2 regions of the Paenibacillus sp. G34 genome follow, and region 2 is predicted to be linked to the other one. Evidence: predicted binding sites of a transcription regulator. Region 2 holds the regulator's gene; the other holds the start of a gene.
What was found. The regulator NrdR, encoded in region 2, represses ribonucleotide reductase genes. The targets are predictions, from matches to a motif close to AACACNATATATNGTGTT.
Positions count from the first base shown of each region.

Region 1: a site for NrdR is predicted at 4,675-4,692, ahead of AC1VYS_RS10500 (adenosylcobalamin-dependent ribonucleoside-diphosphate reductase). Genes of this name have one in related genera too.

Region 1 is NZ_CM166469.1:2,282,585-2,292,363, reverse strand. Features, by position in the region: gene AC1VYS_RS10515 (hypothetical protein) at 1-479, opposite strand, end outside; gene AC1VYS_RS10510 (ATP-binding cassette domain-containing protein) at 476-1,327, opposite strand; gene AC1VYS_RS10505 (hypothetical protein) at 1,351-1,527, opposite strand; gene AC1VYS_RS10500 (adenosylcobalamin-dependent ribonucleoside-diphosphate reductase) at 1,814-4,567, opposite strand; gene AC1VYS_RS10495 (DEAD/DEAH box helicase) at 4,827-6,587, shown strand; gene AC1VYS_RS10490 (YqhG family protein) at 6,591-7,787, shown strand; gene AC1VYS_RS10485 (hypothetical protein) at 7,980-8,903, shown strand; gene AC1VYS_RS10480 (YqzE family protein) at 9,081-9,272, opposite strand; gene AC1VYS_RS10475 (N-acetylmuramoyl-L-alanine amidase family protein) at 9,466-9,779, shown strand, end outside.
Region 2 is NZ_CM166469.1:2,133,395-2,143,173, reverse strand. Features, by position in the region: gene AC1VYS_RS09825 (immunoglobulin-like domain-containing protein) at 1-501, opposite strand, end outside; gene AC1VYS_RS09820 (sugar-binding protein) at 923-3,148, shown strand; gene AC1VYS_RS09815 (type 1 glutamine amidotransferase family protein) at 3,318-3,944, opposite strand; gene AC1VYS_RS09810 (helix-turn-helix transcriptional regulator) at 4,052-5,014, opposite strand; gene AC1VYS_RS09805 (hypothetical protein) at 5,253-6,542, opposite strand; tRNA gene AC1VYS_RS09800 (tRNA-Ala) at 7,110-7,182, opposite strand; gene nrdR (transcriptional regulator NrdR) at 7,387-7,854, opposite strand; gene AC1VYS_RS09790 (alpha/beta-type small acid-soluble spore protein) at 7,970-8,191, shown strand; gene AC1VYS_RS09785 (lytic transglycosylase domain-containing protein) at 8,291-8,854, opposite strand; gene coaE (dephospho-CoA kinase) at 8,851-9,447, opposite strand; gene AC1VYS_RS09775 (MntP/YtaF family protein) at 9,478-9,779, opposite strand, start outside.

The sequences.
Region 1 (9,779 bases), 150 kb from region 2:
ACACTCAACATCAAGAAGGACATTACGCGGGAACGAATAAACTTAGAACTAAACCAACAGGCTAAAGTAACTCCCAGCCAAGATGAAACCAAATGATAGATCAGGGCCATGCCTAACTCTTCAACACTTGGATTTCGATCAAACTTTTGAAAAATGGCTGGAAAAGAAACGGCATACAGAGCTAGTGGAATGGTAAAAAGCCAGCAATACAACAATTTCGCAAGATAAAGTTTTATTAAACTGCCACTATGCGATACCGTCACCGATTCCTGATTTGTCGTTTCCATATCAATCAACGTATAACAAAGGCCAGCAGAAATAATAAAAAGAAATGTTGTTGAAAAGGCATAACTAGCCATTACTGGATTAGGAACGACACTATATACGAAAATAATCCCCATAAAAAATACAAAAGCAGCTGGACCATAACGATAAGAACGCATGAAACAGGTATGTAAATATGACAGTAATGGGATCATGAGCCAAGCTCCTTTCTTGTTAAGCTTACAATCTCTCCGCCTTTATTTATAAATTTTGGTAAAAAGCTGCTATAATCTTTATACATAAAAGTCATGACCATATAACCATTCTCGCTTCTTTTATATGTAATATCGGGGAAAAGTTCAAGAAGATGATTAACAACACTCACCTCTATGCTGCCTTCAAGTTCAAAATATACGAGCTTCAGTTCGGAAGACGTATTTATACTCTCCTTGCTTAGTCTTCCTTGATGAATCCAGTATGTGTTGCTTTCCAATTGACTTGCTAATAATGGATCGTGCACGGCTGCCAAAATCGCTGTACCTTCATCCTTAATTTTTTTCAGAGAATGTAGCAAATGCCCTGTTGATTCTTCATCCAATCCTGAGAAAGGCTCATCTAATACTAGGAGGTCTGGCCTTTTCATCATAGCTTGCATTACATTTGTTTTTTGCAGCATACCTTTCGAGAAATGACTCATCTTCAAATGATCACTTTGTTCAAGACGAAAAAAATCATGCAACTCCCTGATGCGGTCTTTCAGTTCTTTACCAGTCATACCCGATATTCTCCCCATGTGTGTCAAATACTCCGTTGAAGTCATCCTTAGTTTAGATAATCGATCAGGCGTATATCCAATCACTAGATTTGTATGATTAAGTAACCTTTGTCCCGAACTTAAGGGGATTAATCCACTCACCATTCGGAGCAATGTACTTTTCCCGGATCCATTATTTCCTCTTAAAATAATACAATCTCCTTGACTAATCGTAAGCGAAATATCTGTTAAAATGTCTCGCCTACCATATTTCTTGGAAGCTTCTTTTAATGTTAACAGTGCCTTCATTGTTACTTTCTCACCATCCCTCACTAACGATCTCGTTTTCTTTCTAATGTAATCCATGAATAGTAGAGCACCCAGAATAGAGGTGGAAATATAGCTACTGCAATATATCGATGGTGATATGGGAGCGTAAAAATGGTAACTACGGAGATTGGTACGATTATAGCAAACAAAAACAAGTACTTTTTCCAATGTTGATTCATGATAGATGCTACCTCCTTCATTCGTCCAGAACCTGTTGACGAACATGAACTTGAACGGAACGTATTCCTCATTTGTCTAGATTTGTAAGCATGACGTCCTTATTTTAACATATTTAAGAGTAAAGGGATTTCTAATGATTAAATATTTCAGAAAAATGTAGATTTGATGCACAGAAAAAACGAAGTGCCAGTAAGTCAGCACTTCGTCTGTAAAACTTTTAAAGTTGCAGGTCCCTGTTCAGGTGCATTAGCGCAATACTTTGTTTCGGATTTGTTCTGGAACGGTTTAATTACACTTACTGTATCCGCAGTTGCTGCATGTTTTGCAGCCTTCCACATTGATCAGCGACGCCGAGCCGCATGAAGGACATAAGTCGATAGATTGCATGAAAGTCTTATGTCCCTCACCTCCCGCGTTGTTGATATTAGGGGTAGGTTTCTGCATGTTAAGCAGATCTCCCTTTATATTGTTGGTATTGTTAGTGCTGTTCGGACTATTAGCACTGTTCGACTTCTTCACTGGAATGTCCTCGGTTTTCTTTTCACTCTGCGCTTCGATCGCTTCATCCTTATATTCGTGCTCATTCATCTGAACATGGCTTTCCAGCGCTTTCGCGACGGCATCAGCTATGGATTCCACACGGTTAGCTCCAAACCCAATGGCACCTGAACCTCCGATGCCTTTCAAATGTTTGATAAGCAGCTCCACCTTATGACCATGATCGCCATAACGAAGGAATAGTGAGCATACTCTTCCCAGTGCTTCAGCCATGGCAAAAACATCCGAACCTGCCTTGCCTACGTTGAGGAAAATTTCGCCAGGCGTTCCATCCAAATCATTAATCGTAATATAGGCCATGCCGAACGGCGTATGCATCTTATACGTTGCACCACGCAATACTTGTGGGCGGCGTTTATACTGCTTATCCACTACATCTGTGATCTGTTTTAGGGCTGGCAAGCTGGTCTCCCGCTCTGTATACGCCGAACTTGCTACCGAAACGGACTCAGCTGCCAGGCTGTTGAATTCCTCTTTATCCGCATTCTGCTCCTCAATAGCTGAGGTGTCTTCTTTCTTCGAAGTAGAAAGTACTTGAACATCTCTACTGCCGTCCCGATAGATCGTTATCCCTTTACAACCCAGATCAAAGGCTAGCTCATACAGCTCTGCCGTATCCTGCACCGTAAAATCAGCCGGACAGTTTGCCGTTTTCGAGATCGAACTGTCCACCCACTTCTGAATGGCAGCTTGCACGCGAATATGATTTTCGGCCGAAAGATCCATCGCCGTCACAAAATATTCCGGGAGAGATTCACCAGGATGTTGCTCCAGCCACTCCTCGGCAATCGGCACAAACTGTTCATCATACCCCAAACGGCTCTGGCGAAAATACTTAAAAGCAAAATACGGCTCAATGCCAGTCGATGTGCCCACCATCGTTCCGGTACTTCCCGTAGGCGCCTGAGTAATCAGCGTCACGTTACGAATTCCTTTTTCACGAATCGCTTCTCCAACCTCCGGGTACGCCTCCGTCATCTGTCTCATAAATCCGCTCTGCAAGTAAGGTTCTGCCTCAAACGCCGGGAACGCACCTTTCTCTGCGGCAATCTCCGCTGAAGCCAGATAGGCTTCCTTTGCCATAAATCCATACAGTTTATCGAGAAAATCTAGCGATTCAAGACTGCCATAACGGATACGAAGTTTGATCATCAGCTCCGCAAGTCCCATGGTGCCTAGCCCCACCCGGCGTTCACGCTGCTGATTTAATCGATTTTCTTCAAAATGATACGGCGTTGCGTCAATCACATTATCCAGGAATCTGGCCGAAATGCGCGTCGTTTCCGCCAGCTCTTCCCACGCCACATCGTGGTTTGTTTCATCATAAAATTTGGACAAATTGATCGCCGACAAATTACATACTCCCCAGCCTGGAAGGCCCTGTTCCCCACAAGGATTAGTACAAATGATCGGATTAAAATACCAGCTGTTCGACATCTGGTTGTAATACTCCATAAATACAACACCGGGTTCGGCTGATTTCCAGGCGGATTCAATAATCGTATGCCATATTTCCCGTGCCTTCACTGTCCGGTATGGAATAACGTTATGGCCTGCATCTTTCCATTTGGTCAGATCCCCATCCCACTGCGAATCATAGTCCGGGTCACTCGTATCGGGAAAAACAAGCTCCCAATCACCGTCCTGCTTCACAGCCTCCATGAACGCATTGCTTACGCAGACAGACAGATTGGCATTGGTCACTTGCCCCATCGTTTGTTTAACCGTAATAAAATCCAGCACGTCCGGGTGCCAATCGTTCATCATTAGCATCAGCGCGCCACGTCGGCTACCGCCTTGTTCAATAAGCCCCGTCGTATAACTGAACAAACCGCCCCAGGATACCGATCCGCTGGACGAGCCGTTCACACCTTTCACCACAGCCCGCCGCGGACGAAGGGAAGACAGATTAATACCTACGCCACCGCCACGAGCCATAATTTCGGTCATTTCAGTCAGCGTCTTCATAATGCCGCCTCGGCTGTCTTGCGGAGAAGGAATGACATAACAGTTAAACAGCGTCAACTCATCACTGGCCCCTGCGCCAGCGGCAATACGTCCCCCGGGAACCAGTTTCCAGTCATCCAGCACCAAGCGAAATTTCTTCTCCCAAACCGCCTGTTGTTCAGCTGTCGATTCAACAGATGCCATCGCTCGGGCAAGACGATCCCACATCTCTTCCGGTGTTTTCTCTATCGTAAGTGTCAACTTCTCCACATCAGTCTCTATGATGATATCGCTACGTGTCCGCACTTTAATCTGTCGTCCCTGCCGCTCTATAATCTCTCCAACTTCCTTCACTGGAAACTTGGGATCATCTTTCGTTAATACAAGTACAACATCTCCGATTTTTGCATGTTTTGAATCGGCGTCCTTCCATGCGTAGCGGTCCAGAAATATTTTCTCGCTGAGCCCTTCCAGCTTCTGTTTGTTCTCATGATGCTTCACTTCTTGGTTCGTTTCTGTATTGTTGGATGCCATCTCTGCAATCAACCTCCCCGAATAAACCGTTCATTTCAATATAAAATGCTGTTCTTAAGAATAAATTATGCCCAAATACTACATGTAGTGATTTATAACCAAATTATTACACTATATATTGATTTTATATGTGATTTAGTTCATAGATTCTTTGAAACAGGTTATGAACTTGCCTTCCTTCGTCCATACTATTACCTACGAATAACACGTCGTCTTTATTTTGAATGATTTATTTACACAAGAACGGAGAGGTCGCATCATGAACCGGAAACATCCGCATCATCTGAATCAATCTGTATCTGAATTACCTGTACCGCTTGAGTTTGATCACAGCTGGTTGGATCAGCTTGAATCTCGTTTGGACAAAGGCGGGCCTTGGGGAGATTACCGACTCTTTCAACTGGGTATTCAGGCGGAAGAAACCAATCTCATTCCAAATTTTGACGAAATCCAGTGTCTGAAACATTTACAGGATCTGACCCCGCTTCCTCACCAGATGGATACGGCGCGCAAAGTATTATTCGAAATGTCAGGCCGAGCCATTCTCGCCGACGAAGTAGGTCTGGGCAAAACGATTGAAGCCGGCCTGATTTTGAAAGAATATATGGTTCGTGGTCTGGTATCGAAAGTGTTAATTCTTGTCCCCGCTTCTCTGGTATTGCAATGGGTACGTGAACTCAATTCCAAATTTGGCATCCCAGCAGTTGCACAGAAAAAGGTTTATTCCTGGCAAAATGACGTTGTTGTTGCTTCTATGGACACTGCCAAGAGAGACCCGCACAAAGATATGTTACTAAGTATGGACTATGACATGATCATCATTGATGAAGCACATAAACTCAAAAATAAAAAAACAACCAATTATCAATTCATGCTGCAATTACGCAAAAAATACTGCCTGCTACTCACTGCTACACCTGTGCAGAACGACATGAGTGAGCTCTTCAATCTCATTAACCTGCTGAAGCCCGGTCAACTGGGTCGTCAAGGTGATTTCGCAGCCAACTTTGTTGTGGATAAACGTGTTCCCAAAAATCAGGCACAACTCAAAGACGAGCTATCCAAAGTCATGATCCGTAACAGGCGTGGCGAAGGCCCCGTGCAATTTACGAAGCGCAACGTCTCTAACGTGGATCTGCAACTTTCCCCTGAAGAGCAAGCGCTATATGACGGGGTAACCTCGTTTGTCAAAGATCAATACCAGGAAGCAGGCGGTAACCTTAGCAGCATGCTTTCGCTCGTCACGTTGCAACGGGAAGTCTGTAGCAGTCGGGACGCCGTGTTTGTGACACTCGTGAATCTGTCGAAAAAGTTGCCACTGGATTCCCCACTGCGGGATAAAATCTGGGAACTGGTGGCTCATATCAAGGCAATTAAAGAAAATACAAAAGCCGAAAAAACGATGGAATTGATACGAGATATGAATGAAAAAGTCATTATTTTCACGGAATACCGAGCGACGCAGGAATATCTGCTGAATTATTTTCGTAACAACGGCCTGACGGCTGTCCCCTATCGTGGCGGGATGAACCGCGGCAAAAAAGACTGGATGATGGATCTCTTCCGCGGGCGTGTACAAGCAATGATTGCAACGGAAGCTGGCGGTGAGGGCATCAACCTGCAATTCTGTCACCACATGATCAACTTTGATTTGCCATGGAACCCGATGCGGGTAGAACAGAGGATTGGTAGGGTACACCGACTCGGTCAGCAGAATGACGTTAACATTTTCAACTTGTCTACCAAAGGTACGATTGAGGAACATATCCTGAATCTGTTGCATGAAAAAATTAATATGTTCGAGATGGTCATCGGTGGACTGGATGTCATTCTTGAACGGCTGGAAAAAAAGGAATCGATCGAAAAGAGTCTGTACAAAATTATGCTGGAATCGCAGAACGAAGAAGATATTCGCCGTAAAATGGACACCCTCGGACAGTCGCTGAACACAATTCAGCGCGAAGTTGCTGACGAGGTGCCTTTAATCACCAAACTTGATCTTCACAAAGGAGGCCACTGATCCATGACGATGTCACCGCATGAGATTCAGGCTTACGTCCTGACCTATCTGGAAGCTCTGGATTGTCAGATCATGGAACGATCACCTGTCCATGTAACCGTTAAACTGTCACCTGAAGCTGACAAGGCACTAACGAATCGTCCATATTACTGGGGATTTGTCGAACGTGTCGGCGTGGAGCCAGAGACAATGTCATTTACATTTGTTTTTGACCCGGAGGCTTATCAGCAAATGTTGGAAGCCGCAGAAGCAAGGACTAAAGCTGCCCAGCCTGCTGAAGTGTCTCCTGAAGCAACCCCTGACACGCCCAAAGATACGATTCTCGGACGTTACTTTGGCATTACACCTTCGATGCCGCAGCTGGGCCCTGGGCGCATCCTTCGGGAAGATATCGTATATGGAAGTCGCAGACTGCAACAGATTTTTGAGGCAGCTCGTGAAGGTGGTGCCTTTGTTAACTTGTTTGAACAGGCCGCAAAACGCCAGATAAGAGCCGCAGTTCCGGCCGTGTATGAACCTTGGCTCGGGGTTTGTTTTAAAGTAGAGTTTGCCTGTGATCTGAAACGGGAGGAATTACACTTCCTTGGTATTTCATTACGTTCGGGTGAAATTATCGAGAAGTTTGGCAGTAAGTTGAGTCGGCGGGACCTTAGTCCAAGACTGGCGGAAAATATGCACGCCCAAGCACCCAAAATTTCGCTCGCTGATGCAGGAGCCGCACTCGAATCACATCTCACCCAACACTTAAGCAGACTTGATTATAGCTGGGCGGAAAAAGCCAAGGAACGTCTGCAACTCGAACTTGATGTGGTAGATGCTTACTATGAAGCTGTGCTACGTGAAGATATGCCTGAGGTGGCTGAAGTAGACACCGTTCGTGTTAAATCAAAGCTTTCATCAAAGGATTCAAATGTCCAGACGTCAGCTGAGGTTCTGGCCGTCCCCGCTCCATCAGTCCATAATCGGGTTCGCGGCCTATTATTGGAGCCAACAACGGATGACATAGAACTGGCTGCCGAACCAGCTTTTATAGAGGCGCCAGATCAGGACGAACCCGAACAAGAAAAAGCCAAACAGGCAGTCATGGATCGTGAAGCGATGAAATTGCAATATGAGACAAGGCGAACCGAGATGATCTGGCAGTATGATCCCAAGGTGAAAGTCACCGCCATCAGCAGCGGCATGTTTCATTTAAGATAGACGAAGACACTACTTTTCCTGCAAATGCTGGCAAAAGTAGTGTTTATTCATGACTGGCAAACCGACAGGTTGCAGCACCCTTTGCATCGTCTCTCCTCTATAATTAAAGTCAGGAAGAAGGTGTTTATGTTGAAAAAATGTTCCACGACAGAACGAGAAAGCTATGGGAAGCCTATATATGTCTTCCTATGTATGATCATTGGCTTCGCCCTTTTCCCGTTCTGGCCGACAACTCATGCAGCTGTACCCAACAGCAGTTTGGCACCGGCCGCTGTAGAGCAATATGCACAACAACAGGCCAATGCACTTGGCACATCTGATCCGGAATGGCTCGCAGCCAAGTTTGATTATTATCCGTTAGGGCCAGGTACCCATGGCTGGTTTGTGCACGCCAGTCTTCAGGATAAACCTATTGGATATATGATTATATCCATAACCTCACAAGGAGAACTCATCCTTAGCGAGTATGGCCAGGGTGAACAAGATCTGTATAATAACGAGCTACTGGGACAAGCTCTAGAGCGACATGATTTGAGTTTGAGCACAATACAAGCCTCAGGCGGGAAGCTCACACGTCGTTATGCTTCTCCCCTTTTGGCATATTGGAAAGTGGAACGTATACATGATTCGGCCTTATACATCGATGCATCCAACGGAGATTTATTGCCTGATGCTGTCTTAAAGCGGATCGAAGCCAACTTTGAAAGGCAAACGCAATCTTTCAACCTGACGGAACTGGAAAAGAAACAGGTTATACCTGCCGTCACAACATGGATAACTAGTCCACTTCAAGTACAGCCGGCTTTTGATCCTTCACAACAACTGACCTGGCTGACATCAGAACCGCTGCAGCTCTCTCAGGTCCAGCAACAGATTCAGCGCATTCCTACAACAGGTCATACCGATTCTCTCATCTTCTCAGCAGGAGAACGCAATCTATTCTACGGGGGCCCATTGCCGGTAAGCGGGTACCAAATGTGGCATACGGAAGAAACAGCAAAAGTTGTTCTTTACGTAGGACTTGGGGGTTTTAACTCTACACAACGGTTTGTTCCCATAAATAAACTGTTGAATGACGGACATTTTTACGCTCTCAACATTCGCAGCTCCTTTTAAACCTCAGATACATCATAAAAAGACGCATTCCTTTTTAAGGACTGCGTCTTTTGAGTTGGTTATGGCGAATGTCAAATACTACAGTTGAAAAACTAAATCTTTTTTCGGCAGGTATTGTGTCATTCTCGTTAGGTATGCTAGCACTTCTTAGTGAATTAAAGGTGTTAAAACAACCGTTCACTCCGAATCTTTTTTTCTTTTTGCCACCCACAGAGATACTGCAAACGGTATCATGCCAAACCATTTCATCGACCACGGCTCTTTTCTTCTGCTCTGTGCTCTCCGTTCTTTCCGCTCATCCTTCGGAGTGTCGATATAATGCACCACACGCTGTGTAATATATTTAACAAGCTCATCACTTTTAGCCATGATACAGCCTCCCTTTTCTTCCGCACATTCGTGAATTAATGTTATTTCTATTGTGCGCAGGATGTGATTGAACTAAACATTTTTTGTGCAAGCAACGTATGAAATGATGTGAATTGCACAGTCTAATGCCAAAGGTATCCATCATGTCTCACTTTTAACTCGGATACCTATTTTGTTAAGGAGTGTGTTTTCCATGTATAAGCTGCTGTTGACTGTTTCTGCTGCCCTGCTGATCAGTGTTTATTCTCTTCCCGGCCTCTCCTTCGCTTCCACGCTGATTCGCCATGATCCAGTTGCCAATCAGCCATCCAGCATGCCAATTACCGATGGGGATGCTTATCGCTCAAGCCATCATGCTTTTGCAGCACCCATTATTCTGCTGGATGTTGGGCATGGCGGTATTGACGGCGGCACAACCGAAGCAGGTATCTTAGAGAAAGATATCAATTTAGCGATTAGTCAAAAGATCTATCTGCTGCTTCGCAGCAAAGGTTACGCGGTCATCAT
Region 2 (9,779 bases):
CGTAGAAGGGCCTGATACGCCTACCTCCGTCGTCCAAGGCTGGTCAACATTGTTTTGATCTGTAACAACCGACTTAAAATCACCACTTGGATTGGATGGATTAAACAGCCAGTAATTCGTTGGCAATTGATTTTCAGCTGCTGGCGTACCGTAGAATAATGCTGCGTAGTTTCCGCGTCCGGTGTTACTCTTGATCCATACAGATATGGTTGTGTTCTCTTGATGATCGAACAAGCCCGTAGGAAGTTGCACATAGTTCGTATTGCTATCTGTCCCACCAGGCAGAGTAAGACCATCAGCATACGTAATGTTGCCTACTGCCGTTCCATGCTTACCATGACCTGACGTATCCAATACATCCTCAAGCAATGGATAATGCGCCAACATCGTTGGTGTTATTGGGTCAGCTGAAGCTTGATTGTTAAATGGCATACCCCAATTAAAACAGCTACTGAAGGTCAACAGTAAAACCAAAGTGATGTTTGTCATTCTCTTTCGCATAGCATTCTTCCCCTCGTTTAATTTTCAGAAGTACACAAAACCATAGCTCGCTTTCGAACCAAGACCCCTTCACTCAAGAAACTAGAGAACCACCCCAAAATGAATACGCTTACATTTTTCCATATTACGTGTTCCGCTATTTCAATTCAATGTACTATCATGTTAATAACGTGGACTTTTTTATTTCAATTTGATATTTGATGTGGACTGAAGCGTTGTCCCTATACCTCGAAGTCATCGTTTTTATACCTCGAAGTCATCGTTTTCATTCCAAAATATACTCTACATTGAAATTAAAGGATTTAACACCAGATAAACATAATATATATAGTTGGGCGCTTGTCAACTTGATAACGCTTCCAAATACGGATGCGAGTAAACCATGAGCGTACCGGATCAAAAAATAAGGAGGATTGCATCTATGCCAAAACGATTTAGAAAAATGCTCGCGTTCCTTTGTTGCTTGGTAATGGTGGCCTCGCTAATGCCTACGAGCTATGCTGTCGGCAATGACAACATCGAGCACGTAACCGTAACGAATGAAACACCAACTGCCATTTTCGGAACTCCCGAACTCGGGTCAAACGACCCCCTCTGGAGCCAAACCATGGAGCATCACATCAACAAAAGCACGGTACCCACCGACCCCAGACCCCATGCCACGGGTACAGCCAGAATCCTTTGGGATCATGGCTACCTGTATGCCCGCGTAGTTGTGAATGACAGTAATCTATATCAGGGAGCTGGCGGAGATCACCGGTACGACAGCCTGGAGTTTTATGTGGGTACCGGTACCAGTGGCTCGAACCAGTGGCGTGTCAGCGCGACGGGGGTATTTTCAGGGCAGGCCGCTCCAGGCAGAGCTGCATGGACCCAGATCACGGATTCCGGATATATCGTGGAGATGAGAATACCCAAAAGAGATTTGATCTTACAGGAAGGAAATCTTACCTTCGAGGTCTATATCAATAACTCGACAGTAAACGGCGGTGACCGCTATGAAGTCGTTTCCTCTTTTGGAGTTCCAGACGCAGCTTATACCAGCTCTGATTCATTTACAGACAGCCTGCAGCTCATCCCAGCTAATGAATTAGACACTAGATTATCCATTACCGCCACTGCCGGACCGGGCGGCTCGATCATGTCGAACCCACCCGGCGATGTGCTTAGAGTAGACCCAGGCTCTAACAAAGAAATATCGTTTACCCCCGATTCCGGTAAAGTTGTGGATACGGTAACGGTAGATGGCGAGACCGTGACCCCCTCTGCTGGCACTTATACCTTTACGAATATTCAAAATGATCATACCATTCATGCGACATTCAAAAACGATCCCGACGCAGACATACTTCCCTTTGTCGTATGGAATGACAACTTTGCCAGTGGCGAGTACACAACGGCTGTTATCATTGACTTAGGCGAGGGGAATGCGGCGTTAGGCTCCAAGCTTCGTCCAGACTTGTTTGCCTTATCGGCCAGGAATACGACCCTGAACGGTGAAGCGGTTACCTTACAAGGACCACGCAAGATCACAAGGGTATATGCTAATGATGAACCTAAGGTACGAGGCTATGTGGGGCCGGTAAGCAATTCGCCAGATTATCAGGACGGACTGGCGAGTGGCCGCTACATCGTCGTTGAGTCTGAGTTTTATTCAGAAAGCGGCGGCAATACAACACTGGATGGCAGTAGTAACTCTACAAAACAGGTTTACACCCTCATCCCAAAGGGTGAGATCGTACTGACAGAAGGAAATCCGCTTCAAAACGTAGTTTTTGAACAGGAAAAAGTTGTGAATCCCATCCTTGATAAGTTCACAACATTCGCGGATCATTCGGTCAATCGCTCGCTCTACCTTCACAAGGATAAAGATGGTAACGTGATGAAAGGATTACCGCTGTATGTGTATACCCATGGCATGTCACGCGGCGGAACAAACGCAGCGGCAGACCAAAAAGCAGCCATGAAATCCGCCAACGGTTCCGTCGCTCTGATGAAAAAAATGGCACAGAATCCTGAAAAATACGCCAGCCACATTCTGAATATTTCCTATAATGGCGTATCTGTTCCCTCAACAGAGAACGTTAAGAAGGTCATAGATTCCCTGATTGCCAGCGGTGATGTAAATCCTAACCGTGTTTACGCAGCAGGCTTCTCCTGGGGCGGCCAATATACGAACAACTTAGTTAACAGCTATCCCGGCTTCTTCGCTGCCGCCGCACCTATGGCTCCAGTAAGCGGTTCACCGAATGCTAACGCCAATGGTGCTCACAACACCCTGGCCTATTGGATGTTTTTAAATGCTCATAATGTTGGAAGCTACCAGACTAACCTCAATAACTACATCAATACGAATATGCCAAAAATGATTAACGCGAGAGCTTCCCGCTTTGAGAGTAATGAAGTACTTACATGGCCATACAATCAATTTGATCAGCCGAATCTGAGGCCGAATCCCGCCAACACACCTGTTCTGGCTGATTATATAGCGCATGAAGTTGAAGCGGCGGTTCTTTACAATCAAATAACGATGGGAACTTGGAGTATAGCTCCCACGGCCCAGTCCTCTAATTTGCCAGCTTGGAACAATGACTACACCGATGTCTTTGATTGGATGTTCGCGCAGCGAAAACCAGTCATGCCCTAAGCGCGAGCGGATTCAAACTGAACAATATCTAACCTTAAGTGGACCCCTAAAGAACCATTTTTAGAAAAAGTCCTTACATTACTCCCAATAAGAAGACAGGCTAACGATGTAATTCATCAAAAAAACGCCATCACTTAAATGTGATGGCGTTTCTCTTTGAGTAGAGCTATCATTGAATTGAATTCATTAACGCGTAAAAATATTGAGGTTCATGCGTTTTATTATGATGATACCATGCGTCTAATGTCTCTGGAGAGAATACATCTAGCGCTCTTAAAACATGAACAGAAAATTCAAGTGGAGCTACTCCGGAAGCGGTGATCAGTTTCCCATCCGTAACAGCAACGTCCAATTTGTAATATTCTTCGCCTGTGTAAGACGGACAAATCATTTTAAGATACGCCAGATCATTGCTTGTATGCGAGCGGGAATCTAACATGCCTGCTTGAGCAAGTCCTATGGAAGCTCCGCAAATCGCTCCAACTACGATCCCTTCCTGTAAACACATCTCGGCAAATTTTATTATGGGCCTGTGAATATCCTCTGTCCATGTGTTTCCCCCAGGTAAAATCAATGCATCTACGCTTGTAATGTTGCACTCATCCACTGTAATATCAGGTGTTATTTTCAATCCACCCATCGTAGTTACTGGAGTCTTTTCGATCCCAACAGTAACGATTCGTGCTGGAGCTATCCCCTTTCTAAAGTATCTTCCTGAGTTCAACTCGGCTGTTAAATAACCTATTTCCCAATCGGACATGCTGTCAAAAACATAAAGATATACTGTGTTTTTCATTTTTGAATTTCTCCCTTTTCTTATCTATCAAGGACTACAATCCATCGATAATCACTGACTATCTCATTATAAAATAGCTTCACTGACATCCGCTGTCAGTGAAGCTATTATTGTTGATAATATTCCATTAACTCTGTTGCAATAGCAACAAGTCTGTCTTTCACACGCTGGGGTTCGATGATTCGAATGGACTTACCATAGGATAGAAGAAAATAAGGGACAGAATTATGAATGGATTTTTCCTCAAATAAAAAGATGGCTTGATTAGATGTTCGCTCTTGCAGATGATGACCGAAAAACCAATGCATGCTTAGTTCGTCTAACGCCTCCGGCCTGCCTTCGATCCTTAAAGAAATTAACCCTTCCTTCCCCACAAGATCAGGTAACAGGTTTTTCATAAAAAAGTCACGGCTAGAAAAAGCTTCAGGACGCTTAAAAATGAGTTGAGTACGCTTGATTCGTAAAATCCGATCTACTCGAAAACTTCGTATTTCATTTCTTCGGTGGCAAAATGCAACTGTATACCATTTATTGTTCCAGTATACGATACCATACGGATCGATCATCCTGTTCTTTGGCTTCTCATCATGATTTGTACGGTAATCCATCTCTACAGTGATTTCCTTTTCAACAGCATGCTCTAATTCTGCTAATACGAGCTGACTCGAAGGGCTGACCATGCGGTTGATCACTTCAAATCCAGTTAATTGTTGGTTTAGTGTGCTCTCCTGTTGCTCATTCGAATACATTTTCAACTTGGATGTCGCATTCTCTAATGTCTCAGTCAATGGATATCCGGCTTCTTTTGCAAAAATAGCAGCATGAAGAAGTGTCTTCTTTTCTTCCATATCAAATAGCAGAGGCGCTCTGATAAAATGATTCAGCAGACTATATCCACCATGATGACCTGCGTCAGATATGATAGGCACCCCACTAGAACATAGTGCATCAATATACCGATAAACGGTTCTTATATTGACTTCTAACTTTTCGGATATTTGCTTTGCAGTTAACTTCTCTCCCGAGTTCAACATCCATAGGATGGCTAACATATTATCTTTTTTCGGCATAAAACACCCCCTCACTCATTTCATCATATTAGGAATTCCAGATACGTCAATTGCTTACATTCGTTATAGGTCTTATTAAAAATCACATTTTTGCGACTCGTGAATTTCACCTTATTATGGTTCCATTCGCTCTCCTTTGAGCAGTCATTTTCACTACAATAACTCAACATGTAACTAAGTAAACCAAAAAAATGTAGTCTCAATTTCATCTATCTTATTGAAGTATTTAAACAGAATTCTATTTAGTAATAAAGTTAGAAATTATCTTAAACAGACTAAATCGTGTATTCTTATGCGAAAGTGTGAGATATTGCTCAAGGACAGTATGAGATAATATCGCTTCCTCCAGTGCTCTATGGAGAAATCCCTTAAAATTTATTAGTTCTTCTTCCAATTTACTTTCTGTATACTTTACTATGTCCTCGTAAGCAACCGAACCACCATATTTGTTATATTCTTCAACGAACTCATTTTTACTTAGCATACCATTATTAATTTTTTTAAATTTCATAAATAGATCAGATAAATATGAAATTTTCTCTAACCTATTTTCAATAGCCTTCCGAAATTTATCTCCTTCAATCAGTTCCCAATCAAGATGCGTTTCTCTATACAGTCCCAATTTAAGTGTTTCATACCTCACACACTTGTTAATTCTCAGATAAATATAACCAACTTTCAAATCAGAAATATCTTTTAAGACTTCATTTATCTTCTGTAGATGAACTTGAAAAGACTCAAGCCCTTTGTAAAGATCTTGAATGTTCCTGTACTGGAAATGTCTCCAAGACTCTCCCGTCTCTCGTTTTAACTTATTATCTTCAAATAAGTAATTATCAGTCTTCGTAACTAACTGACAATAAATATTCGGTAAAGAACTGATTTTATGATTAAGTTCGGCAATATTAGTGTATGACCCGGTTCTAATTTTCCATAACTCGTTCTCTATAGTTTCCTGATATCTAATTACTTTTTCATACTTCTCCTCATTGACTTTCATCATAGCACGCCATTTAAATGAAGAAGAAGATAACCGTAAAAGGATCAGCAGAGAGAGAACAAATAGACTAAAGCTAACAAAATCATTTACTTTCTCATACTCAAATTTTGTAAGGGCTAAGTAGACCTCATCAAAAGACAATTGTCTAAGCCAATTATAGCTTGTTATAGGGGCAGTAGGAAAATAGTACATAGCAATTGTACCCCAAACCACAAAATTAGTAGGGCTAACTGCAACCATGCTAATAAATAATGCATTTAAAGTACGAGATAGCACAATCGGACTGTATTTATCTGACTTTTTAAACACATTGTCACTTGGCCAACTATATTGAAATAAGTGTGGTGAAATTTTATATAAAAGCTTGTCAAACAAATAGAACCATTCAGAGAGCAGTCTTATTGTAGAAATGGATCTTCTCTTTCTTGATAATTCATATAGATAAGCCAACAATTGGGAGAAACTAATTATAAGCATATCATAAACTACCAATAAAACAGTCAAACAAACAAGCAAGAAACTATACATGAGCAGAATCCTCACAACTATCCAAGTGCCCAAGTTATCTATTAAAGAAATAACAAGAATTATGTATTCATAAACATTCAGAATGAACGACCACATCATTGAAGACCTCACTCACTGGAAGTATTTTAATTAATATAGACACCAAGCTAATATTTTTCTAAAACGCAATAATCCATATGTTATATTTTATAACATTATTTTATAATTACATCTTATTTTCTTCATCGTCTGCTGTAAAATCTTTATTATGCTAACTCGAAATTAATTTATAATTTCTTTGAAAATAATCATATCTTTAGTAACTCCAAACACATACAGCTATATATTACCTTCATTTTCATCTTCATCTCTTAAGTAAACCTCTAAATTATATTAAAAGGTTTTTAGACTATTGGGCTAAATCGAAAGAAACTTCTAGCATTAGCTTCAGACTACGCCTCTTATATAAAAGGCATTCTGTGAACCCTTTCCCTATAAGTCAGTCCATATAAACTAAAACTTGAAGTTCACTCCTTATACGCTCAAAACACAAAAAACCGCCCCTTTCGGAGCGGCTTTTCCTTAGTATGGAGCCTAGGGGGATCGAACCCCTGACCTCATCGCTGCCAGCGATGCGCTCTCCCAGCTGAGCTAAGGCCCCAGGATATGATGTTACATCTTGTCCAGCACTGCTAAAAACTCATTTTACAAGCGACTTCTATATCATATAAAATCCCTTCTGGACTGTCAATACCCTTCTGAAGCACCGAAATCTATGGAGAAGAACATTCATGTTACGGGCACAAACGGCATGGCATATACCAGACGCAGCTCCGGATTGCTCTTCTCCTTTTCCCCCACTACATTAGTCCTCCAGATCTTCCTTGGACAGCAGTGACTTCAGTTCTTTCATGAACATGTTAATGTCTTTGAACTGGCGGTACACCGAAGCAAATCGCACGTACGCCACCTCATCCACCGGAAACAGCTGCTCCATTAACAATTCACCAATCTGACGACTCTCTACTTCAGCTTCGGCTGTGTTACGCAGTGACTTCTCCACTTCAGATACCATCATCTCAAGCGTTTCCACCGATACCGGACGTTTCTCACAGGCACGAATCAAACCACGTAGAATTTTGTCGCGGCTGAATTCCTCCCGGCTGCCGTCCTTCTTAATGACGATTAACGGTGTTTCTTCAATCATTTCAAAGGTTGTGAACCTTCTCGCGCACTGCTCGCATTCGCGGCGGCGGCGGATGGATTTGGATTCATTGGCTGGTCTGGAGTCCAACACTTTGGTACCTAAATAACCACAATAAGGACATTTCAACTAAGATCACTTCCCACTTTTACTTTTTACCACATATTCCCTGAGCATATCTTGTAATGAAAATCGCATTCGCGACACATAATACTTTTACCAACCCGCGAGGAGGTGAACAGCAATGGCACAAAGCAACGGTAACTCCAATAACTTGGTTGTAACTAAAGCTTCCGCAGCTCTGGAGCAAATGAAATATGAAGTAGCTCAAGAACTCGGAATCAGCATCCCACAAGATGGATACCAAGGTAACATGACTTCTTACGAGAACGGTTCGATCGGTGGATACATCACGAAGCGTCTGGTAACAATTGCAGAACAGCAATTGGCAGGTCAATACCAATAATTATCTGCATCGTAATACGTTACACAGAGGAGCATGGGGCGGCCGGTACACTACCGGTCTGCTCCGTGCTTCTCCTTATCTCTTTTCCCAGCAATCGCTCTAGAACGTATCGTAGATCTTCACATACTGATTATAATAGTAAATAACCCGTTGTACATAGTGGCGTGTTTCACCAAAAGGAATATCTTTCACCGTTTCCAGTGTTCCATCCCATACACCGTTTTTCAGCCAGCTGCTGACCTTCCCCGGTCCGGCATTATACGCGGCAATCATCACAATTTCGTTGCCGTCGAACTGGTCTGACAGATTCCGTAAATACCATGTCCCCAGTTGAATATTTCGTCCGGGTTCATGTTTTAATTCCTCCAGCGAAGTGTGGGGAATCTTGGCTTGTTCCAAAATCCAGTTCGCCGTATCGGGCATGAGTTGCATCAATCCGATCGCACCACGCTTCGATTCTTTGCTGGTCTTGAAATTGGTCTCTACTCTGATAATAGAGGCGATCAGAAACGGATCAACTTCATAACTCTGAGATTGTGCGCGAATTTCTTCCTTGTATTCAATCGGGTAAAACCACGTCATCCAGTTGCTGTTTAGAAATAACACAAGTACAAAGGAAACAAACATGATCAGCAATACACGTTTTTTGCGCAATATTTTCATAACAAGCCCTTATGCGTTAAAAAAGATTGCAATTGCTGCTCCGTCTGCGCCCATGAACCGCTGTTATCAATAACGATATCTGCCCGCTCTTTTTTGCGTTCAATATCCATCTGTGCTGCAATACGCGCTTCCGCATCAGCCCGGCTCATCTGATCCCGGCTCATCAGTCGCTCCAGTTGTACTGCTCTAGGTACATATACGACCATAACTTCCGTAAAACCTTCCTCAAGACCCGACTCGTAGAGCAACGGAATATCCGACACCACCAGCTTGTCCGGATGGTTCAATTCGTATGCAGCCGCTCTCTCACGCATTTCCTTCCGGATCGCAGGATGAGTGATGGCTTCAAGCGCTTTACGTTCCTCAGGGTGCTGAAAAACAATACTCCCTAACTTTTTCCGATCCAGTGTCCCGTCCTCATTCAGGATAGCTTGTCCAAACCGCTGAACAGCAGCAGCCAAAACGGGATGCCCAGGCAACATAACTTCCCGGGCAATAACATCTGCATCGATGAGCAGCGCTCCCTTACTGGCCAGATAGGCGGAAACACTGCTTTTGCCTGTTGCGATTCCGCCCGTTAAGCCTATATTCATCGTCTCACCTCATAACAGCTTTATTACTCCTCAAAACAACTTGAATATTCCCATAATCATTAACAGCAGGGCCGGTAGAACTGAGAGTTTCTGCATCCAGCGCTGTGCTGCAAACCGTAATCCTACCTTCATGCCAAGTGACAGAAACGCCCCACTAAACAACGCAATCACCAGTGCCGTCCACAGCGTAGGGAATCCAAGCAATGCCGCACCCAGACCTGCCCCAAAAGCATCCAGTGACAGCGCGATTCCGAGCCACATCGCTTCCTGTGCGGAGATACTGCCTGAGTTATCCATGTCCGCTTTGGACGGGCTGCGCAAAATTTGAATAA